Regions from separate parts of the Streptomyces sp. NPDC019937 genome, predicted to be linked through region 3. Evidence: riboswitches for the same ligand, from Rfam matches in the RefSeq annotation. Region 3 holds a riboswitch; each other region holds the start of a gene.
What was found. Region 3 has a riboswitch for cobalamin ahead of ABZ562_RS23810 (cobalamin biosynthesis protein). Riboswitches for the same ligand answer to the same signal wherever they lie in the genome.
Positions count from the first base shown of each region.

Region 1: another riboswitch for cobalamin. It lies ahead of ABZ562_RS17945 (CbtB-domain containing protein); the one in region 3 lies ahead of ABZ562_RS23810 (cobalamin biosynthesis protein).
Region 2: another riboswitch for cobalamin. It lies ahead of ABZ562_RS09700 (ribonucleoside-diphosphate reductase subunit alpha); the one in region 3 lies ahead of ABZ562_RS23810 (cobalamin biosynthesis protein).
Region 4: another riboswitch for cobalamin. It lies ahead of cobN (cobaltochelatase subunit CobN); the one in region 3 lies ahead of ABZ562_RS23810 (cobalamin biosynthesis protein).

Region 1 is NZ_JBEYAL010000016.1:30,696-36,456, reverse strand. It holds gene ABZ562_RS17955 (MFS transporter) at 1-891, opposite strand, end outside; gene ABZ562_RS17950 (amino acid transporter) at 958-2,931, opposite strand; cobalamin riboswitch at 3,077-3,218, shown strand; gene ABZ562_RS17945 (CbtB-domain containing protein) at 3,255-3,476, shown strand; gene ABZ562_RS17940 (CbtA family protein) at 3,497-4,252, shown strand; gene cobF (precorrin-6A synthase (deacetylating)) at 4,364-5,137, shown strand; gene ABZ562_RS17930 (peptidase) at 5,233-5,761, opposite strand, start outside.
Region 2 is NZ_JBEYAL010000008.1:4,815-10,575, reverse strand. It holds gene ABZ562_RS09720 (FGGY family carbohydrate kinase) at 1-270, opposite strand, end outside; gene ABZ562_RS09715 (DeoR/GlpR family DNA-binding transcription regulator) at 318-1,097, opposite strand; gene ABZ562_RS09710 (histidine phosphatase family protein) at 1,094-1,726, opposite strand; gene ABZ562_RS09705 (FGGY-family carbohydrate kinase) at 1,839-3,308, shown strand; cobalamin riboswitch at 3,406-3,546, shown strand; gene ABZ562_RS09700 (ribonucleoside-diphosphate reductase subunit alpha) at 3,673-5,761, shown strand, end outside.
Region 3 is NZ_JBEYAL010000024.1:5,552-11,312, forward strand. It holds gene ABZ562_RS23790 (hypothetical protein) at 1-464, opposite strand, end outside; gene ABZ562_RS23795 (class II aldolase/adducin family protein) at 511-1,200, opposite strand; gene ABZ562_RS23800 (inorganic phosphate transporter) at 1,455-2,768, shown strand; gene ABZ562_RS23805 (hypothetical protein) at 2,784-3,014, shown strand; cobalamin riboswitch at 3,179-3,321, shown strand; gene ABZ562_RS23810 (cobalamin biosynthesis protein) at 3,462-4,424, shown strand; gene ABZ562_RS23815 (cobyric acid synthase) at 4,421-5,761, shown strand, end outside.
Region 4 is NZ_JBEYAL010000002.1:284,447-290,207, reverse strand. It holds gene cobG (precorrin-3B synthase) at 1-1,136, opposite strand, end outside; cobalamin riboswitch at 1,246-1,370, shown strand; gene cobN (cobaltochelatase subunit CobN) at 1,400-5,029, shown strand; gene ABZ562_RS02975 (hypothetical protein) at 5,062-5,304, opposite strand; gene ABZ562_RS02970 (cation diffusion facilitator family transporter) at 5,596-5,761, shown strand, end outside.

The sequences.
Region 1 (5,761 bases), on a different contig from region 3:
GTCGCCCGCCCAGCGGGTCACCGGCAGCTGGGCGCACACGACCAGCAGGGAGGACAGCGCGAACAGCCAGGACAGGGGAGCCTGCGACCCCGTCGCGCGCTCCACCTCCTCCGGCAGGGCGAGGTAGAGCTGGTTGTAGGCGAGCAGATAGCTGCCGTACGCGCAGCACAGGGCGAGGAAGCGGCGGTTCGCCAGCATCGCCCGCACCCCGCCCCGCTCCCGGGTGCGGGCCCGGCCGGGGATGTGCCGTGGCATCAGCCGCGCGTGCCCGGCGAGGACGAGGACGAAGACCCCCGCTCCGGCCAGGCACGCGGTGCGGAAGTCCACGACCAGCAGCAGACCGCCGAGCAGCGGCCCGACGAAGGCCCCGGCCTGCCCCGCCGCGCTGAACAGGGCCAGCACCCGGGTACGGGGACCACGGCCCTCCCGCTCCCAGATCACCGCCTGCCGGGCCACCTCGGACTCCACCGCCGGGGAGAACAGAGCGGCGGCGAAACCGATCAGCAGCACCGCGCCGACCACGGCCCAGCTCGACTCCGCGTACCCCAGCCAGGCGAACCCCGCGATCCGCAGCACGCACCCGGCCAGTACGACCGGCCGCACGCCGTGCCGGTCCACCAGCCAGCCGCCGACCACGAACAGGCCCTGCTGGCTGAAGGTCCGCAACCCCAGGACGAAGCCGACCAGCCAGCCCGCCATGCCGATCGCGGTGCCGAGGTGCTCGGCGAGGAACGGCAGCACGGCGTAGAAACCGATGTTGAAGGCGAGCTGCGTGAGGATCAGCAGCCGCAGCAGCGGTGACAGGTCCTTCCAGGTCCGTTCGCGCGGCGGCTTGGGGGCCCGGGCGGTCCGGCCGGTCCGGGTCAGGACTCGGCGGAGGGGATCGGCCATCGGGTGTCCACTCATCGCTGCCCTCCCCAACGGCGCCCGGCTCGCCACGGGGCTCCGCCCCGGCACTCAGCCGACATGAACATGAGGCCGCCGGGCCCGGTCCGGCTCGGCCTCGCGCAGCACCTCTCGCGTGACCGGAGCGACCTCTCCCTGGCCGAAGAGGAAGAACCGCAGGAACTGGGCGAAGGGGCTGCCCTCGGTCCACTCGAAGTAGATGTGCGGCCTGCACCCGGTCACATCCCGGACGTGCAGCAGCAGCGCGGCCAGCGAGTTGGGGATGCTGGAGCCGTCGAGGGTCAGGACACGGTAGCGGCCGTGCAGCACCTCGCCGTGCACGCGCAGCGCCGATTCGAAGTCGGAGGGGTCGCGGACGGTGACCTCGACGAAGACCAGGTCCTCCTCGTCCGGGATGTCGTTGTCGGCCCGGATCTGCAGGATCTTGTCGCGGTACTCGGTCGCGTCCCGGTGGTCCGGCTCGTTGGCGATGAACCGTATGCGGCGGGTGGCGCAGTCACGGACGAAACGCCGGGCCATGTCGTCCAGGTCCATGTCGGTGACCCGTAGCTCGAAAGCACGGGCGAGCCGGGACAGCAGCGACACCGCGATGATGCCCGCGATGAAACACGCGCCGATCTTCACGCCGTCGGGGCGTTCCACGACGTTGACCGCCGTGGTGTAGACGAAGACCGCGGAGATCACGCCGAAGCCGACGGTCCAGCCCCGCTGCCCGGCGCGGCGGGCGGCGATCGTGACGGCGACGGCGGCGGAGGTCATCAGGACCAGCACCCCGGTGGCGTACGCGCCGCCCTGGGCGTCCACATCGGCGTTGAAGATCCAGGTGACCAGGAAGGCGATCAGGGTGAAGACCAGCACCATGGGACGCACCGCGCGGGCCCAGTGCGGGGCCATGCCGTAGCGGGGCAGATAGCGCGGCATGAGGTTGAGCAGTCCGGCCATGGCGGAGGCGCCCGCGAACCACAGGATGCCGATGGTCGCGGCGTCGTAGACGCTGCCGAAGACGGACCCCAGATAGTGGTGCGCGAGATACGCCAGCGCTCGCCCGTTGGCCTTGCCGCCGGCCTTGAACTCGTCCTGCGGGATGAGCACGGTGGTGATGAAGCTCGTGGTGATCAGGAAGGCGCTCATGATCACGGCGGCGGTGGTGAGCAGCTTCCTGGTGTCCCGGATCCGCCCGGTGGGCCGCTCCTCGGTGTCACCCGGGTCGCCCTGCACATGAGGCATGACGGCCACGCCGGTCTCGAAGCCGGACAGGCCCAGTGCGAGTTTGGGGAACACCACCAGCGCCAGACCGACCATGACCAGCGGGTTGCTGTGCTGTTCGGTCAGCGCCCGGGACCAGTCGGTGACCACATGGGAGGCGGTGGCCACATGCCACAGCCCGACGATCACGACGACCACGTTCAGCGCCAGATAGCCGCCCACGAGCACCACCGCCACCCCGATGGCTTCCATGAAGCCCTTGAGGAAGACGGCGCCGAGCAGGGCGACCAGCCCCAGCGTGATGGCCACCTCGTGACCCTGCAGAACGCTGGTGAAGTGCGGGTTCTCCACCAGGTGGGTGGAGGCGTCGGCGGCCGAGAGGGTGATGGTGATCAAAAAGTCGGTGGCCGCGAACCCCAGCAGTGTCAGAACGAACAGCTTGCCCTGCCAGAACGACAGCAGCCGCTCCAGCATCGCGATCGACCCCTCACCATGCGGGCTCTCCTTGGCCACCCGCCGGTACACCGGCAGCGCCCCCGCCAGGGTCACCGCCACCAGCACGATGGTGGCGACGGGGGACAGCAGCCCGGCCGCGAGAGCGGCGATACCGGGCTGGTAACCGAGCGTGGAGAAGTAGTCCACACCGGTCAGGCACATCACCCGCCACCACCGCTGCCCCTTGTGTCCCTCCGGGACCTGGGCATGGGGCCCGGGCTGCTGCTTGGCCATATCGGACAGGCCCTCCAGCAGCCAGCTCCGGAGCCGACCTCCCTTGCGGGCCCCCTCCGGGCGGGTCTCCACGTCGGTGGAGGTGGCCATCACGTACTCCCGATCACATAGCGTTACAGAGCGCCGCCCAGGAACAAACGACCGAATCAGGGTAAGCGGGACCCGCGCCGAGCGTGACGGCGGCATGCCCGGCCCGAGAAACGATCAGGCCAGGTGGCCGGTCTTGGCCACGCACGTGCCGCGCGGTATCGTCGCTGCGATATCGACGACGGCAAGACGGAAGCCGGTGGGAATCCGGCACGGTCGCGCCACTGTGTGCCATCGCCTCGCGGGAGGTGGTGGTGAGTCAGACCCGTAGCAGTCGTCCTGTGCACCACCGAGATGGGACGCGAACTCCCAGAGGAGGCCCTGCCATGGCGCAGCCAGTCGCCCAGCCGACACCCGCCACCCCCGCTCTCCCCGCCCCGCTGCCGCTCAAGGCGATAGCTCCCTGGGCGGTCTTCTTCGGCATCCTGATGCTGGTCCTGCTGTACTTCGTCGGCGCCGAGCAGGGCGCCACCGCTGTCGTCTCCGGCGAGAGCGTTCACGAGTGGGTGCACGACGCCCGCCACCTGCTCGGCTTCCCCTGCCACTGAGCGAGGGACGCCACGCACTCATGAACTCCGCAACGGTAAGAAATCTCCTGGTCCGGGGCATGTTCGCGGGCCTGGGCGCCGGCCTGCTCGCGCTGATCGCCGCGTACTTCCTCGGTGAGCCGAACGTCGACAGCGCGATCAGCTTCGAGGAGGCCCACGCCCACGGGCACGAGGTCGAGCTCGTCTCCCGTAGCCTGCAGTCCACCGCGGGCCTGGCCACCGGTGTCCTGATCTACGGGGTCACCTTCGGCGGCGTCGCCGCCCTCGCCTACTGCTTCGCCCTCGGCCGCGTCGGCCGTTTCAGCCCCCGGGCCACCGCGCTGCTGCTCTCCGGCTGCGCGCTGCTCGCGGTCTACGTCGTGCCGTTCCTGAAGTACCCGGCCAACCCGCCCGCGGTCGGCAACGCCGACACCATCGGCAAACGAACGACGCTGTACTTCCTGATGATGCTGCTCAGCATCCTCCTCACGATCGGCGCCACCCTCCTGGGCAAGCGGCTCGCCCCGAAGTTCGGCACCTGGTACGCCACCGTCGCCGCGGTGGCCGCCTTCGCCGTCGCGATCGGGCTGGCGTACGCCTTCCTGCCGGTGGTCAACGAGGTGCCGGGGGGCTTCCCCGCCACCGTGCTGTGGCGGTTCCGGCTGTCCGCCCTCGCCATGCAGCTCACCCTGTGGGGCGGATTCGGGCTCATCTTCGGCGAGTTGGCCGAGCGGCTGCTGAACCCGCGGGCCGCGAAGGCCGAGGCGCCCCGCCCGATGGCGGCCGCCCCGAACTGACCCCTACCGAGGCGTACGAGGGCCCGCGGAGCCATCCGCGGGCCCTCCCGCGTTCCTCGGGCCAGGCGGACCGAGCCGCCGGCCGGGCCCCCGCCTGCGAGACTGCGTCCCATGACCACGCAGCAACGCCGGATCCTCGTCATCGGCATCGGAGCGGGTGACCCCGACTACCTGACGCTCGGGGCGGTGAAGGCGATGGGCCGCGCCGACGTCTTCTTCATCGTCGGCAAGGGGGCCGACACCTCCGCACTCACCGATCTCCGCCACCGCATGCTGGACGAGCACGCGCGGGCGCCCTACCGCGTGGTGGAGGTGGACGACCCGAGCCGCGACCGGCGCCCGATGGGGCGCGGCGACTACACGACCGCCGTCCACGACTGGCGCGCCCGTCGCGCGGACATCTTCGAAGGCCTGCTACGGGACGAGATGACGGCCGACGAGACCGCGGCGTTCCTGGTGTGGGGCGACCCGTCGCTGTACGACAGCACCCTCGGGATCCTCGCCGCCATCGAGGCACGTGGCTCCGTCTCCGTCGACGTCGAGGTCATCCCCGGCATCAGCAGCGTCTCGTCGCTCGCCGCGCGGCACCGCATCCCCCTGAACCGGGTGGGCCGGCCGCTGCACATCACCCCGGCCCGCCGGCTCTCCGACGTGGGCCGGAACGACGACGGAGACATCGTCGTGCTGCTCGACGCGCACGAGTCGTTCACCCAGGCCGGAGGCGACGTCTGGATCTACTGGGGCGCCTACCTCGGCACGCCGGACGAACTCCTGGTCGCCGGGCCGCTGCGAGAGGTGTCCGACCGCATCCGGCGGGTGCGCGCCGAGGCACGCGACCGGCATGGATGGATCATGGACACGTATCTGCTGCGCGTCGTGGAGTGACCGGGGCCGTACCGGTGTGACGGAGCCGGTGGCGGGAAGCGCGGTCTCCGCGCTTCCCGCCACCCACGCCGATGCCTTGCCCCCGCGGCCGGCCGCTAGGAAGCCTGGGCCTTGTCGTACAGGGCCTTCGCCTCGTCGCCGAAGTACGGGCCGAACATCGTGTTCGGCAGGAAGACGTAGCCGAAGCTGTTCACGGAGACCTGCAGCCCGGTGCCGGTGGCCTCACTGAAGCCGGTGAGCCAGGGGCCGCCGCTGGAGCCGCCCGTCATGTTGCAGGCCAGGCCGTGGTCCTGCGTGAGGAGGAAGTCCTTCGAGCTGTTGCCGCTGCAGTAGATGAGCTTCGTGCCGTCGTACGGCGAGGCGGCGGGGAAGCCGAAGGAGTACATCTGCTTGTTGTAGCCGCCGTTGAACTGGATTCCCTGCGCGCCGACGACCGAGGTGAGCTTCTTGCCGTTCAGCGGGGCGACGACCGCGGCGCCGATGTCGTAGTTCATGTCCTCACTCGCTTCCCACTGCGGGGTGGTGAGTGTCGTGGCCGCGGTCCACTGGCCGTACGGCGCGTTGCCGTTGTTGTAGCCGGGCACGAAGACCCAGTTGGTGTGCCAGCTGCCCTGGTACTTCACA
Region 2 (5,761 bases), on a different contig from region 3:
GACGATCGTGCCGGAGGTGGCGGCGACTGCCACCGCCACGACCTCGCGGCCGCCCGCCGGAAGCGCCCCGGTGGCCTGGCGCAGGGCCGCCGCGACGGCGGGCCACCAGGCCGTGGCGTCCTGTTCGCTGTGGCCGCCCGCACCCCGGCGCGGGGGCGGGAGTTCCGCACCGCCCCGCGCCCGTACGCGCCCCTGTGCGTCGGCGCACACCACGCGCACGGCCGCCGTGGCGATGTCGATTCCCGCGACGACCTCGGGCCGGTCGGACATCACGTATCACGCCCCTCACGCGTGGAGTTAAGTTAACGCCAATGGTGTTAAGAAGGCTCGGGCGCGATCCTCACGTCCGTACGCTCCCGCCACTCCCCCACCAGCAGGGCGTCCGCCGCGCCGTCCACCACCAGGTGGTCGAAGTCGGCCAGCGGGCGCAGCCGGTGCAGCGCCGTGCGCCGGGTCTTGGACGCGTCCATCAGCAGCGCCGTGCGGGCGGCGGCGGCCAGCATGGCGCGCTTGACCAGCACCACGTCCTGCTCCTGGTGGTACGTGGTCGCCGCGTCCATGGCCGAGGTGCTGACCAGGGCCAGGTCCACCGAGAGCGCCGCGATCGCCTCCGCGCACGGCACGCCGAGGAAGGAGTCATGGGTGTGCGAGTACTCCCCGCCGAGCCCGATCAGCCGGATCCGGGGCACCCCGGCGAAGACCTCGATCACCCGGCGGGCGTTGGTCACCACCGTCAGCGGGGCGGACTCCACCAGCAGCCGGGCGAGCGCGAGGACGGTCGTGGAGTCGTCCAGCATCACCGACATCCCCGGCTCGACCAGCCGCGCGGCGGTGGCGGCCACCGCCTCCTTCTCGGCCCGGTGGGCGCCCATCCGGTAGGCGAGGCCGGCCTCGAAGACCGACGAGGGCAGGGCCGAGACCCCGCCCCGGAACTTGCGCAGCACGCCGAGCCGGGCCAGCTCGTCCAGGTCCCGGTGCACGGTCATCAGGCTGACCCCGGTGAGGTCGGCCAGCTCCGCCGCGGTGGCGGTGGAGTGCGCGAGGACGTGCTCGGTGATGGTCTGCCGGCGGGCGTCCTGGGAGCGGACCGTGGTCATGGGCGGGGCCCTCCCGCGGCGCCGTCCGTGGGCACGTTCAGGGAGCGCAGCGCCGTGCGGTCGCCGTCGATCCCGATCTCGGTCACCGCCGCGTTGTCCAGCCGGGGGAAGACCGCGCGGTAGCGGCCGACCGGGATGCCGAGCAGGGTGCACAGGGCGGCCCGCAGCAGGCTGTTGTGCGCGACGACGAGCACGGTGCGGTCCGGATGCGCGGCGGCCAGCCGCCGCAGCGCGGCGACGGCCCGGGCCGCGGCCTCGCCGGGCCGCTCGGAGCCGGGGAAGGCGCCGGACTCGGGGTCCTCGCGGAACGCCCGGACGGCCGCCGGGTCCTCCGCCTCCATCTCGGCGAGGGTGCGGCCCTCGCCCCAGCCGAAGTCCATCTCGCGCAGGTCCTCGACGACTTCGGGGGCCAGGGACAGCGCGGTGGCGGCCGGTTCGGCGGTGTGCCGCGCCCGGCCGAGCGGTGAGCACGCCACCGCGTCGATCCCGCGACCCCTCACCCAGTGGGCGAGGGCCCGCGCCTGCCGGTGGCCGCGCTCGGTCAGCGCGATGTCCGAGGTTCCGGCGTACCGGTTCTCCGCGTGCCACACGGTCTCCCCGTGGCGTACGAGCAGCAGTCGGGCGGTCATCCGGGGCCTTTCGATGCGTCGGCCATTGCCTGATCACGTCTCAAGTGTTAAATCTAGCATCGCTCATGTGATGGAGTGCCGGGGTTCCGAGGTTTCCGGAGGGCAGCAGGCCATGCGCGTGATCGTCGGAGTGGATGTCGGCACCTCCGTCACCAAGGCCGTGGCCTTCGCCCCCGACGGGGCCGCGCTCGCCTCCGCGGCCCGCCCCAGCCGGCTGAACCGGCTGCCCGGCGGCCGGGTCGAACAGGATCTGGAGGATGTGCTCGGCACGGTCGCCGAGGTGGTGCGCGAGGTGGCCGTGGCGCTCCCCGGCCCGCCCGCCGCGCTCGCGCTCACCGGCCAGGGCGACGGGCTGTGGCTGCGCGACGAGGCGGGCCGGGCGGTCCGTCCGCCGATCTCCTGGCTGGACGGGCGGGCGAGCGGGACCGTCGCCCGCTGGCGGTCCGACGGCACGCTCGCCGCCCTCCACGCCCTCACCGGCTCGGGGTTGTTCCCGGGCTGCCACGCCCCGCTGCTGCGCTGGCTGGCCGAGCACGAGCCGCGGACACTGGAGCGGGCGGCGGTCGCGGGCTACTGCGTGGACGCGGTGGCCCAGCGGCTGACCGGCGTCATCACCGTGGACGCCTCCGACGCCTCCCTGCCGTTCCTCGACGTCACCACCCGTACGTACGTGCCGGGCGCCCTGGAGCTGTGCGGACTGGCCGATCACGCCCGGCTGCTGCCCCCGCCCGCCGCGCCCGGCACCGTCCTCGCGCTGGACGAGGAGGGGGCCCGGCTGACCGGGCTGCCGCCCGGACTGCCCGTCGTCTCCGGCCCGTACGACCTTCCGGCGTGCGCCATCGGCAGCGGGGTGCGGGACGTGGGCGACGGGTTGCTCATCGTGGGCACCACGCTGGCCTGTCAGGTGCTCACCGATCGCGTGGCGGTGGACCCGGCCGCCGATCCGGCCGGCATGTGGCTGTGCACCCCCGACCCGGACCGCTGGCTGCGCGCGATGCCCGCGATGGTCGGCACCGCCGCCCTGGAGTGGGTGCTCGATCTCACAGGGACGACCACGGCCTCCCTGGACACCCTGCTCGGCCAGAGCCCGCCGGGCGCGAACGGCGTGACCGCGCTGCCCTTCCTGTCCGGCGCCGGGGAGCGCGCCCCGTTCGTGGAGCCCGCCGCCCAGGGGCGGTTGGACGGCCTCACCCTCGCCTCCACCCGCGCCGACACCGTACGGGCCGTGTGCGAGTCCGTCGCCTACGCCGCCCGCCACTGCCTGGAGGCGGCCGGGCTCTCGGGGCGGCTCGCGCTGTGCGGCGGTGGCGCGCGTTCCGCCGCCTGGACCGAGATCTTCGCGAACGTCATCGGCCGCCCGGTGGCCCTCCCCGACGAGCCGGAGGTCGGCGCGCGGGGCGCGGTCGCGGTCGCCCGGCGGTCGCTCGGCGACCCCGGGGACGCGTCCCGCCGACGCGCGGCGTCCCGTACCGTCGAACCCCGGAGCGGGCTTCGCGGCGCCTATGAGGACGGCTACGCCGACTACCGCGACCGACTCGCCCGTGCCCTGGACGAATGGCGGGCGAGCGGCCCGGGAAGCTAGTTTTCCCTGGGATTCCGGCGCACCCAAAGCCCGCCGTGACTAGCACATCTATACGAATTCGCCCAGCTGACGACACAACATCTGGGGGCGCGTGCGCAGCACGACACAAGATGTATGCTCGTCCTCGCTGTCGCCGCAGGGGAATCCGGTGTGAATCCGGAACTGTCCCGCAACGGTGTACGTGTGCGCTTTTGCGTACCCGTGAGTCCGATGACCTGCCGATGGCCGTCTGCATACGTCCGGGCCCCGCGGGTTGGGTGGATGGACGCTGCGTGGAGTGCCGTGGAGCGGAATCGGCATGCCCGTGAGCGGCCATCGCGCACCGCCCTCGAAGGCCCCCAGCCGAGCGAGGGAGAACACTTCAGTGACCATCGCGCCCGCCGATCCGGTTTCAGAGGCAGCGGTTTCATCGGCAGCGGCCGACGCGCCCGGGACCGCCCTGCTGCGGACCCTGACCGCGCTCACCGCCGATCTGCCCGCCACCGACCCCGGCAAGGTCGCGGCCGCCGCCCTGCGCGGCCGCCATCCCGGTTCGGACGAGGCGGAGTTGCGCTCCCTGGCGACCGAGGCGGCGGCCGGACTCATCGGCGAGGAGCCGGAGTACTCCAGGCTCGCCGCGCGGCTGCTGACCCGCGCCATCGCCGAGGAGGCGGCCGGGCAGGGCGCGGACTCCTTCTCCGCCTCCGTCGCCGTGGGCCACCGCGAGGGCCTGATCGCCGACTCCACCGCCGAGTTCGTGACCGCCCACGCCGCCCGGCTGGACGCGCTGGTCGACCAGGCGCTGGCCGACGGCGCCGACGACCGCTTCGGCTACTTCGGGCTGCGCACCCTGCACAGCCGCTATCTGCTGCGCCACCCGATCACCCGTCAGGTGATCGAGACCCCGCAGCACTTCCTGCTGCGGGTGGCCTGCGGCCTCGCCGAGGACCTGACCGAGCGGGCGCTGGCGGACGTCGCCGAGCTGTACCGGATGACCAGCACGCTGTCGTACCTGCCCAGCTCCCCCACGCTGTTCAACTCCGGCACCCGGCACCCGCAGATGTCGTCCTGCTATCTGCTGGACTCGCCGCTGGACGAGCTGGACTCGATCTACAACCGCTACCACCAGGTGGCGCGCCTGTCGAAGCACGCGGGCGGCATCGGCCTGTCGTACTCCCGCATCCGCGCCCGCGGTTCGCTGATCCGCGGCACCAACGGGCACTCCAACGGCATCGTGCCGTTCCTGCGCACGCTCGACGCCTCGGTGGCGGCCGTCAACCAGGGCGGCCGGCGCAAGGGCGCGGCCTGCGTCTACCTGGAGACCTGGCACGCGGACATCGAGGAGTTCCTGGAGCTGCGGGACAACACGGGCGAAGAGGCCCGCCGCACCCACAACCTCAACATCGCGCACTGGATCCCGGACGAGTTCATGCGCCGGGTCGAGGCGGACGCCGACTGGTCGCTGCTCTCGCCGGTGGACGCGCCCGAGCTGGTGGACCTGTGGGGCGAGGAGTTCGACTCCGCGTACCGCAAGGCCGAGGCCGAGGGGCGGGCGGTCAAGCAGGTCCCGGCGCGCCAGCTGTACGCCCGGATGATGCGCACCCTCGCGCAGACCGGCAACGGCTGGATGACGTTCAAGGACGCCGCCAACCGCACCGCCAACCAGACCGCCGAGCCGGGCCGGGTCGTCCACTCCTCCAACCTGTGCACCGAGATCCTGGAGGTCACCGACGACGGCGAGACCGCCGTGTGCAACCTCGGCTCGGTCAACCTCGCCGCCCACCTCGGTGAGGACGGCCAGATGGACTGGGAGCGGCTGGACCGCACCGTCCGCACCGCCGTGACCTTCCTCGACCGCGTGGTGGACATCAACTTCTACCCCACCGACGAGGCCGGGGCCTCCAACTCCCGCTGGCGCCCGGTGGGGCTCGGCCTGATGGGCCTCCAGGACGTCTTCTTCCGGCTGCGGCTGCCGTTCGACTCCCCCGAGGCGCAGGCCCTGTCCACCCGGATCTCCGAGCGCATCATGCTCGCCGCGTACGAGGCGTCCTGCGACCTCGCCGAGCGCCACGGCCCGCACCCGGCGTGGGCCGAGACCCGCACCGCGCGCGGCGTGCTGCACCCGGATCACTACGCCGACGCCCAGGTCACCTGGCCCGAGCGCTGGGAGGCGCTGCGGCGGCGGATGGCCACCACCGGCATGCGGAACTCGCTGCTGCTGGCGATCGCGCCGACCGCCACCATCGCCTCCATCGCGGGTGTGTACGAGTGCATCGAGCCGCAGGTCTCCAACCTCTTCAAGCGCGAAACGCTCAGCGGTGAGTTCCTCCAGGTCAACAACTACCTGGTGAACGACCTGAAGAAGCTCGGCGTCTGGGACGCCCAGACCCGTGACGCGCTGCGCGAGGCCAACGGCTCGGTCCAGGACTTCTCCTGGGTGCCCCAGGAGGTACGGGACCTGTACCGGACCGCGT
Region 3 (5,761 bases):
GTGCGCTCGCCGGGCAGGAACCAGGCGGGCAGCGGGCCGAGTTCGCCGGGGATGTCGACATCGGCGTGCTCGATGCCGAGCGCGTCCTTCGGGTCGCCGGCGTGCACCTGCGGGGTGAGCCGGACCCGGGCGCCCGCGTCGGGGGCGCCGTGCGTCACCCGCTCCAGGCGGCGTACGACGCAGTCGGCGGGGTGCGGAACGTCCTCGTCCACCGGGCCGACGACGGCGTGGAGGTCCCGGCCGGCGAGACCGTAGGTGCCGGGGCGCAGCGAGGCGAGCGAACGGGTGAGGGTGATCCGCCCGTCCTCCACGGCGTGCACGGTGAGCGACGGCTCGTTCGGCAGCGGCCGGTCGGGGGCCGGTTTGAGCGCAGCGCCGGTGACGTACCGGCCCGCCGCCACCGCGGCCGCGCCGATACCGAGCAGAGTGGTGGCGCCGGCCACCGCCGTTGTCCGCACACGCATCCCTCCCAGTGTCGGTGGGTACCCACGCGGCGGCCAGCGGAACTGGTTACTTTGGCTGGCCGTAACCGCTGAGCTTGGCCGCGGCGCGGTCCAGCTCGGCGGGCGACAGGAGGGCGGGGCCGCGGCCGGGCACGGACGCGGCGGCCAGCCAGACCTGGCACATCCATTCGAGCTGGGCGGTGCGGTCGTATGCCTGGTCCAGCGTCGCCCCGTGGACGACGGTGCCGTGGTTGCGCAGCAGACAGCCGGAGCGGCCGCGCAGCGCGTGCAACATGTTTTCGGCCAATTCATCGGTGCCGTAGAGCGCGTAGCCGGCGACCCGGACCGGACCGCCGAGGGCGGCGGTCATGTAGTGGATCGCGGGGAGTTCGTCGACCAGCGTGGAGACGGCGGTGGCGTGAACGGCGTGGGTGTGGACGATGGCCCCGGCGTCTTCCGTGTGACGGTAGACGGCGAGGTGCATGGGCAGCTCACTGGTGGGCGCGAGCGTGCCCAGCACCTGTCGGCCGTCGAGGTCGACGCCGACCACGTCGCGGGGGCCGAGCCGGTCGTACGGGACGCCGCTCGGGGTCACCAGGACGGTGTCGCCTACCCGGGCCGACACATTGCCCGAGGTGCCGACGACGAGCCCGTCGGCGGTGGTCCTGCGGGCCGTGCGCACCACATGCGTCCAGGCCTGCCGCAGGGGCTGGGTCAGCCTCGGCCGTGGCCGTCGTGCCGATCGCGGCTCCGTCACGGGCCCTCACCTCCGGGGCGCGATCCTTCCATACGGGCGCCGGCGCGTAAGGGGGGTCCGCGCGGTCCGGTCACACCGGGTCGATGTACGGCCGTCAAACTCCCTGTGACGAACGGGAATACGGTCGATTTCCAGCCGTTTTCAGGCTCCCGCGACCGCGTCACCGTGACGCCCGCCTCAGTTCATCTCCCGTTCACCCAGTTTCCCTACGTTCACCGTGCACTGACCGCCCTCCGAACTGATTGACCGGGTGTATGGAACACATCACGCTTCTCATCGGGATCGTGATCGTCACGGCCTTGGTGTTCGACTTCACCAACGGCTTCCACGACACGGCCAACGCCATGGCCACCACCATCTCCACCGGAGCACTCGGTCCTCGGGTCGCGGTGGCGATGTCGGCAGTCCTCAACCTCGTCGGCGCGTTCCTCTCCGTGGAGGTCGCCAAGACCATCTCCGGCGGAATCATCGACGAGGGCTCAGGAATCCGGCCCGAGGTGATCTTCGCGGGGCTGGTCGGCGCGATCCTCTGGAATCTGGTGACCTGGCTGGCCGGTCTTCCGTCCAGCTCCTCACACGCCCTCTTCGGCGGCCTCATCGGCGCCACCGTGGTCTCCGTCGGCATGGACGGGGTCAACGGCGACGCGGTCGTCATGAAGGTCCTCATCCCGGCCGTGGCCGCGCCGATCGTGGCGGGCATCGCCACGGTGGCCGCCACCCGGCTCACCTACCGGCTGGCGAACGACCGGGCCGCGGAGGACACCGCGAAGGGCTACCGCGCCGGGCAGATCGCCTCGGCCGCACTGGTCTCCCTGGCCCACGGCACCAACGACGCCCAGAAGACCATGGGCGTCATCACCCTCGCGCTGGTCACCGGCGGCGTCATCGCGCCCGACTCCGACCCGCCCATGTGGGTCATCGTCTCCGCCGGACTCGCGATCGCCCTCGGCACCTACCTGGGCGGCTGGCGCATCATCCGCACCATGGGCAAGGGCATCACCGACATCCAGCCGCCGCAGGGCTTCGCCGCCCAGACCGGCGCGGCGACCGTCATCCTGGCCTCCTCGCACATCGGCTTCGCGCTGTCCACCACACAGGTCTGCTCGGGTGCCGTCATGGGCGCGGGCGTCGGCCGCAAGGGCGGTGTGGTGCGCTGGTCGACCGCGGGCCGCATGGTCGTCGCCTGGGCGCTGACCCTCCCGGCCGCCGGCCTGGTGGCCGCCGGGGCGGCGCTCCTGGCCGGCCAGGGCAACGGGGGCATCGCGGCGGTCGCCGTCCTCGCGGTGATCGGCTGCGGCGTCATCTGGGTGCTCTCGCGCCGCAAGCCGGTGGACGCGAGCAACGTCAACGCGCCGGGGGCGGAGTCCGCCGAGCCGGTCGGTGTCGTCACCGCCGCCGTGCGGTCGGTGGCCCCGCCGCCCGCCGGAAAGACCCCGGCCACCGCGTCGGCCGCCGATGGCGCCGCCGGCACGGACACCCCGGACGCCCCGCACGCGGTGTCCGCCGCGCGCGCCTCGTCCGAATCCGCCCCCACCCCCGCCGCCGCGGGGACCCGTTCCTCCAGCTGACAGGGAGCACACACCATGCACATCGACTGGGCGGCCCTCGGCCAGGTCTTCGGCGTCAGCCTCGCGGTGACGGTCGGCGTCGTCGGGGTCTTCACCCTGGGCATCATCGGCACCTCCCGTACGGCGCGGCCGCAGCCCCAGACCACCGCGGGCGGCGCGTCCCCGGTCGCGCGCACCGGCGCGTACGCCTGTTTCGCGCTGTGCGCCGCGGTGGTGGCGTACGGCATCTATCTGATCGTGGCCTGAGGCCACGGAAACGGCCGCGGGGCGGTGGGTGCCGATGGGCGCCCACCGCCCCGCGGCCGTTCCCACCGGCTGTGGGCCTCGGCACACTGCGGCATCGCAGGTCACATGCCAGTTGACGGCCATTCGCGCCCCATGGTGGACTTCCCGAGCCAAACGGCGGCAGGAGAGGAAGCCGGTGAGAATCCGGCGCGGTCCCGCCACTGTCACCGGGGAGCGCTCTTTCCCTCACCGCAAGGGGTCACGGCCGTCCGTACGCGAGGAAGGCTGGAAGACCGGGAGAGCCGCGGATCCGGGAGCCAGGAGACTCTCACCGCCGGTCACGTCGAGCCAGGGCGCGGACCCTGAGTGAGGACATACCGTCATGCCCGGCACCGCCACGCCGTCAGCCCCACCTGTTCCCGTGCTCGGCGGCGGTTCCCGCCGCAGAGGCGTGACGGCGGCCTGAGGATGCGCGCGGACCACGCCTCGTACGCGTGCGGCGCCGCTCTCGGCTTCCTCGGCGACCTCGCCACGGGCGATCCGCGCCGCCGCCATCCGGTGGCCGCGTTCGGGCGCGCCGCCGCGGCCGTCGAGCGGCGGCTGTGGCGCGACCACCGCGGTTCCGGGGCCCTGCACACCGCGCTGTGCGCGGGCGGCGCGGCCGCCGGTGCCGCGCTGCTGGCCCGTACCGTACGCACCCTCGCGGGGCGCCGCCGGGCGGCCGACGCCGCGCTGACCGCCGCCGCCACCTGGGCCGTGCTGGGCGGCACCTCGCTGGTACGGGAGGCCAGGGCCATCGGTGACGCGCTGGCCGCAGGCGACGTCGGCGCCGCGCGGGAGCGGCTGCCGCATCTGTGCGGACGCGATCCGCAGGCGCTGGACGCACAGCAGATCGCGCGGGCGGTCGTCGAGTCGGTGGCCGAGAACACCTCGGACGCGGTGGTGGGCGCGCTGGTGTGGGGGGCCGTGGCCGGGGTGCCGGGGCTCGTCGGCTTCCGGGCCGTCAACACCCTGGACGCCATGGTGGGCCACAGGTCGGCCCGCTACCGCCGGTTCGGCTGGGCGGCGGCCCGGCTGGACGATGCCGCGGGCTGGCCCGGCGCCCGTCTCACCGCCGTCCTGGCCACCCTCGCCGGGCCCGACCCGCGCGGCGCGCGGCGCGCCTGGCGCCACGACGGCGGACGCCACCCGAGCCCCAACGCGGGCCCGGTGGAGGCGTCGTTCGCGGGCGCGCTGGGGGTGCGGCTGGGCGGCACGCTGGCGTACGGGGGCCGGGTCGAGCACCGCCCGGTGCTGAATCCGGGCGGCCGTCCCGTGGCGGTGGCCGACATTCCGCGGGCGATCCGCCTCTCCCGGCGGGTTGCGGCGCTCGCCCTGCTCGCCACTGTCGCGGGCCGTTGCGCAACAGGCAGGAAAGGGGTGACCCGATGACCTCGGGGGGCGGACTGCTCATCGCGGGGACGACCTCGGACGCCGGTAAGAGCGTCGTCACGGCGGGCATCTGCCGCTGGCTGGCGCGCAAGGGGCTCCGGGTCGCGCCGTTCAAGGCGCAGAACATGTCGCTCAACTCCTTCGTCACCCGGGACGGCGCCGAGATCGGGCGGGCCCAGGCCATGCAGGCCGCCGCCGCGCGCGTCGAACCGAGCGCCCTGATGAACCCGGTCCTGCTGAAGCCGGGCAGCGACCGCAGCAGCCAGGTGGTGCTGCTCGGCAAGCCGGTGGGCGAGATGAGCGCGCGGGGGTATTACGGGGGGTCTGGGCCCGCGGCGAAGCCGCTGTCGGGTGCGGTGTCCCCCGGGGAAAAGCTGCACAGTGAACGGCGCGAAGGGCTGCTGGACACCGTCACCGCATGCCTGAGCGAGCTGCGGCGCACCCATGACGCGGTGATCTGCGAGGGCGCGGGCAGCCCCGCCGAGATCAATCTGCGCCGTACCGACATCGTCAACCTGGGGCTCGCCCGGGCCTCCGGGCTGCCCGTCGTCGTGGTCGGGGACATCGACCGCGGCGGCGTCTTCGCGTCGTTCTTCGGCACGACCGCGCTGCTGTCCCGGGAGGACCAGCGCCATGTCGCCGCCTATGTGGTGAACAAGTTCCGCGGCGACGTGACCTTGCTGGAGCCCGGTCTGGACATGCTGCGCGACCTCACCGGCCGGCCGACCGTCGGGGTGCTGCCGTACGCGCACGGCCTCGGCATCGACGAGGAGGACGGGCTACGGGTCTCGCTGCGCGGCGCGGTGCGCGAGAGCGTCGTCGCGCCGCCGCACGGCGCGGACGTGCTGCGGGTCGCGGTGGCCGCCGTACCGCTGATGTCCAACTTCACCGACGTGGACGCGCTGGCCGCCGAGCCGGGCGTCGTCGTGCGCTTCGTGGACCGCCCGGAGGAGCTGGTCGACGCCGATCTGGTGGTGCTGCCCGGCACCCGGGGCACGGTGAAGGCGCTGGAGTGGCTGCGGACACGCGGTCTCGCCGACGCGATCGTGCGGCGGGCCGCCGAGGGTCGGCCGGTGCTCGGCATCTGCGGCGGCTTCCAGGCCCTCGGCCACGCGATCGAGGACGAGGTCGAGTCGAAGGCCGGAACGGTCGCGGGGCTCGGGCTGCTGCCCGTACGGGTCCGCTTCGCCACGGACAAGACCCTGGCCCGGCCGGTGGGCGAGGCGCTGGGCGAGCGGGTGGAGGGCTACGAGATCCACCACGGGGTGGCCGAACTGCTCGCCGGGGGCGACGAACCCTTCCTGGACGGCTGCCGGGTGGGCGCGGTGTGGGGCACG
Region 4 (5,761 bases), on a different contig from region 3:
GCGCGCGTCGCGTGGGCGCGCACATCGGCCAGGGACTTGGCGCAGCCCGGCCGTCCCGTGCACGCGCCGACCCCGGCCCACGGGGAGCCCGGATCGGTCACCAGCCCCGCGTCGGCCACCTCCCGCGACGCGGCCGCCGCGCCGTCCGCGGTGAACCCCGGGAGCACCACGCCGCGCCAGGGTGTCACACGCAGCTCGCCCGAGCCGCCCCGGGAGGCGAGCCCGGCGAGCAGCCGCCACGGCGCCGCGCCGACCCGGCCCAGGGGCACCAGGACGGACACGGCGTGGCGCCCGTCCGGCCCGGACACCACGCCCGGCGCGGGCGGCGCGCCGGGCGCGTCAACCGGCCCGCCGTGTCCGGTACGTACGGCTTCGACGCCCTCGTCCGCGAGCCGCGCCGCCAGGCCGTCGGCGGTCACCGCGTGTCGCGCGGGCAGTTCGCGCGCCCGCCACGCCTGGGTGCCGCTCACCCGGGCCCTGGCCAGGAACTCCACGGCGGCCAGCGCGGCGGCGCGCGGCGCGTCCCGCCCCCGCACCTCGAGACCGGCCCCCGGCGCACCGGAGCCCACCCGCAGCACCGCCCCGCCGTCCGGCGCTGCGATCAATGTCACATCCGCGCCCAATGCGGCCACATCGCCCCGGCCGTCGTCCATCGCGAACAGGAAACGGCCCGACAAGCCGGACAACTCCTCCCACGCCCCGGCGCACAGCGCGGCGTCCAACTCCCGCGCCCACACGGTGACATCGCCGTATCCGGCGCCGTCGAGGCCGCTCAGCGGGGACGCTGCGATGTTGCGCACCCGGTCGTACCGGTCCGAGGGAAGCAGCCCGGCTTCCCGCAGCCCGGCCGCCAGCTCGCCGCCGCACGCCGCCTCCAGGCCGCGGAGCTGGAGATTGCCCCGCGAGGTGAGGTCCAGACGGCCGTCGCCCAGCTCCTCGCTCGCCCGGGCCAGCGCCAGCGCCTGACCTGCCGTCAGCAGGCCGCCGGGTATCCGGACGCGGGCCAGGGAGCCGTCGTCCGCCGGGTGCAGCCGCAGCGCGCCGGGGCAGGCGTCATCGCGTCCGCGCGCCCGCCGCGAGGGCGCTTCACCGGGCGCTTCGTTCGCAGGTGGGACGGTTGCCGGGGGGAGGGACATGGCGGCGAGCATACCGACGTCCGGTCGGCCCTCACCGTCCCGTGCCAGGTCAGCAACGCCTACTATGCTCTGCGGCGGGCCGTCTGGCCCGCTGGACGCATCAGACGGCGTCAAAGACGCACAAGACGGCGTCTGGGGGAGGAAACCGGTGCGAATCCGGTGCGGTCCCGCCACTGTGAACACGGCAGCCTGCCGTGCGAGCCAGGAACTCCCGCCGTCTTCCAACCCGCCCGGGGCGCGGACCCCGAGGAAGGCACCGAGCCATGATCCTGCTGCTGTCGACGTCCGACACCGACCTGCTCAGTGCCCGCGCGGCCACGGGCCCGGTGCCGTACCGCCTCGCCAACCCGGCGCGGCTCCCGCTCGACGACCTGCCCGGCCTCCTCGACGGCGTCGAACTCGTCGTCGTGCGGCTGCTCGGTGGCATCCGCGCCTGGGAGGACGGCCTCGAGACCCTGCTCGCGGGCGACCTCCCCGTCGTCGTCCTCACCGGTGAACAGGCCCCCGACGCCCAGCTCATGGAGGCGTCCACGGTCCCGGTGGGGATCGCCGCCGAGGCCCACGCCTACCTCGCGCACGGCGGCCCCGCCAACCTGGACCAGCTGGCCCGCTTCCTGTCCGACACCGTGCTGCTCACCGGCCACGGCTTCGAACCGCCCGCCACCGCCCCCACCTGGGGGCCGCTGGAGCGCACCGCGCGCGAGGACGTCACCGGCCCGGTGATCGCCGTGCTCTACTACCGGGCCCACCACATGAGCGGCAACACCGCCTTCGTGGAGGCGCTGTGCCGGGCCGTCGAGGACGCCGGAGGACGGCCGCTGCCGCTGTTCGTCGCCTCCCTCCGCGCCCCCGAGCCCGAACTGGTCGAGGCGCTCGGCGCGGCCGACGCCGTCGTCACCACCGTGCTCGCCGCGGGCGGCACCCGCCCCGCCGAGGCGTCGGCGGGCGGCGACGACGAGGCGTGGGACGCGGGCGCGCTCGCCGCGCTCGACGTCCCCGTGCTCCAGGCGCTGTGCCTGACCTCGCCGCGCAGCGCGTGGGAGGAGAACGACGAGGGCCTGTCGCCGCTGGACGCCGCGACCCAGGTCGCCGTCCCGGAGTTCGACGGGCGGCTGATCACCGTGCCGTTCTCCTTCAAGGAGGTCGACGAGGACGGCCTGCCGGTCTACGCCGCCGACCCCGAGCGCGCCGCGCGCGTCGCCGGAATCGCCGTACGGCACGCCCGGCTCCGCCACATACCGGCGGCCGACAAGCGCCTCGCGCTCGTGCTGTCCGCCTACCCCACCAAGCACTCCCGCATCGGCAACGCGGTCGGCCTCGACACCCCCGCCAGCGCCGTCGCCCTGCTGCGCCGGCTGCGCGCCGAAGGCTACGACCTCGGCCCCGAAGAGGGCGACGGGGCGCTCCCGGGCCTCGCCTCCGGCGTCGGCGACGAACTCATCTACGCCCTCATCGAGGCCGGCGGCCACGACCAGGACTGGCTCACCGAGGAACAGCTGGCCAAGAACCCGGTCCGCGTCCCCGCCGCCGACTACCGACGCTGGTACGCCACCCTGCCGCGGGAGCTGCGCGACGCGGTCGAGGAGCACTGGGGCCCGCCGCCCGGCGAGATGTTCGTGGACACCAGCCGCGACCCCGAGGGCGAGATCGTCCTCGCCGCGCTGCGCCACGGCAACCTCCTGGTCGTCATCCAGCCGCCGCGCGGCTTCGGCGAGAACCCCATCGCCATCTACCACGACCCCGATCTGCCGCCCTCGCACCACTACCTGGCCGCCTACCGCTGGATGGCGACCCCGCGGGCCGACGGCGGCTTCGGCGCCGACGCCATGGTGCACCTGGGCAAGCACGGCAACCTGGAGTGGCTGCCGGGCAAGAACGCGGGCCTGTCCGCCGCCTGCGGCCCCGACGCCGCGCTCGGCGACCTGCCGCTGATCTACCCCTTCCTGGTCAACGACCCCGGCGAGGGCACCCAGGCCAAGCGCCGGGTCCACGCCACCCTGGTCGACCACCTCGTACCGCCGATGGCCCGCGCCGACTCCTACGGCGACATCGCCCGGCTGGAACAGCTGCTGGACGAGTACGCCGCCATCTCCGCGATGGACCCGGCCAAGCTCCCCGCCATCCGCGCCCAGATCTGGACCCTGATCCAGGCCGCCCGGCTCGACCACGACCTGGGGCTCGAGGAGCGGCCCGACGACGAGGGCTTCGACGACTTCCTGCTGCACGTCGACGGCTGGCTGTGCGAGGTCAAGGACGCCCAGATCCGCGACGGTCTGCATGTCCTCGGCGGCGCGCCCACCGGCCCCGAGCGCGTCAACCTCGTCCTGGCCATCCTGCGCGCCCGCCAGATCTGGGGCGGTACGTCGGCACTCCCCGGGCTGCGCGAGGCGCTGGGCCTGGACGAGTCGGCCGCCACCCGCTCGGGCGCCGACGAGGCCGAGGAGCGCGCCCGCGCCCTCGTCCAGGCGATGGAGGACGCGGACTGGGCCCCCGAGGCCGCCGAGAAGGCCGCCTTGGACCTGCCCGAGGCCCAGCGGGCCGCGGTCACCCCGATCCTGGAGTTCGCCGCCCGCGAGGTCGTGCCGCGGCTCGCCGCCACGACCGACGAGATCGACCACGCCGTCCACGCCCTGAACGGCGGCTTCGTGCCCGCGGGGCCGTCCGGATCGCCGCTGCGCGGACTGGTCAACGTCCTGCCGACCGGCCGCAACTTCTACTCCGTCGACCCCAAGGCCGTGCCCAGCCGCCTGGCCTGGGAGACCGGCCAGGCGCTCGCCGACTCGCTGCTGGAGCGCTACCGCGCCGACAACGACGGTCAGTACCCGCGGTCGGTCGGCCTGTCGCTGTGGGGCACGAGCGCCATGCGCACCTCCGGCGACGACGTGGCCGAGGCGCTGGCGCTGATGGGCATCCGCCCGGTGTGGGACGACGCCTCGCGGCGCGTGACCGGGCTCGAACCCGTGCCCGCCGGCCAGCTGGGCCGCCCGCGCGTCGATGTCACCCTGCGCATCAGCGGTTTCTTCCGCGACGCCTTCCCGCACGTGGTCGGGCTGCTGGACGACGCCGTACGGCTCGCCGCCTCCCTCGACGAGGCCGACGACATCAACTACGTACGCGCCCACACCCGCGCCGACCTCGCCGAGCACGGCGACGAGCGCCGCGCCACCACCCGCATCTTCGGCTCCCGGCCGGGGACGTACGGCGCGGGACTGCTCCAGCTCATCGACAGCCGCGACTGGCGCACCGACGCCGACCTCGCCGAGGTCTACACGGTGTGGGGCGGCTACGCCTACGGCCGCGGTCTCGAGGGCCGCCCGGCCCGCGAGGAGATGGAGAGCGCGTACCGCAGGATCGCGGTCGCGGCGAAGAACACCGACACGCGCGAGCACGACATCGCCGACTCGGACGACTACTTCCAGTACCACGGCGGCATGGTCGCCACCGTGCGCGCCCTGAAGGGCACCGCCCCGGCCGCGTACATCGGCGACTCCACCCGCCCCGAGACGGTGCGCACCCGCACCCTGCACGAGGAGACCTCGCGGGTCTTCCGGGCCCGGGTGGTCAACCCGCGCTGGATCGAGGCGATGCGCCGACACGGCTACAAGGGCGCCTTCGAACTCGCCGCCACCGTCGACTACCTCTTCGGCTACGACGCCACCACCGGAGTGGTCGCCGACTGGATGTACGACAAGCTCGCCCAGACCTATCTGCTCGACCCGGAGAACCGCGCGTTCCTGGAGGAGGCCAACCCCTGGGCGCTGCACGGCATGGCCGAGCGGCTGCTGGAGGCCGAGAGCCGGGGCTTGTGGGAGCAGCCGGACCCGGAGGTGCTGGAGCGGGTCCGGGAGCTGTTCCTGGAGACGGAGGGCGGCCTGGAGGGCGGGGACGACTGAGGTCCCTCGAAGGAAGCGGGACGGGCGGCGGCTCAGCCGGAGGACGGCCGGGCCGCCGCCCGGATCCGGTCCGGCCAGGGCGGGCAGTTGACCAGTTCGGTCCACTCGCGGTCGTACGCCCCGGGCACCGCCCGCCCCGCGGACGACCAGCGCTCCACCAGCGCCGCGTAGATCGGTACGCAGCTCGACTGGTGCAGCGTCTGGTGAACCGTTCCGCCGCCTTCGGTGCTCCGGTCCGGCACTCTGCTCGGCTGCGAGAGAGAACGGCGTCGCATCGTCGTCGTCATGTTCGGCCAACGCGCCGCACCCCGCGGGGTCACCTCCTGCGCGCCGACCTCACCCGCACCGGCGTGGCCTCGTACACATCAGCGGACCCGTGATCGCCTGCCCGGGTGACGTCCGCTCCGCGATCCGGTGCGCCGCGTATTTTCCCGGCGCGACAATGAAAAGCGTTGCCGAATCCATAAAGCAATGCCACCTGATAACCGTGTCCATTGCAGCCTTTGGAGAATTCTCCGAAGTGCTGTTCAATTGCCGCTGTCCATGAGCGATCCGAGGAGGAGCGGGTGGGAGCCCATACGCACGGACACGGCGAGGGGCATGGCGGGCACACGCACGGTGTGGCGGAGAACGCCGACCGCCGGTGGCTGTCCATCGCTCTCGCGCTGATCACCGGATTCATGCTGGTGGAGGTCGTGATCGGAGTGATCGCGCGGTCGGTGGCGCTGCTTT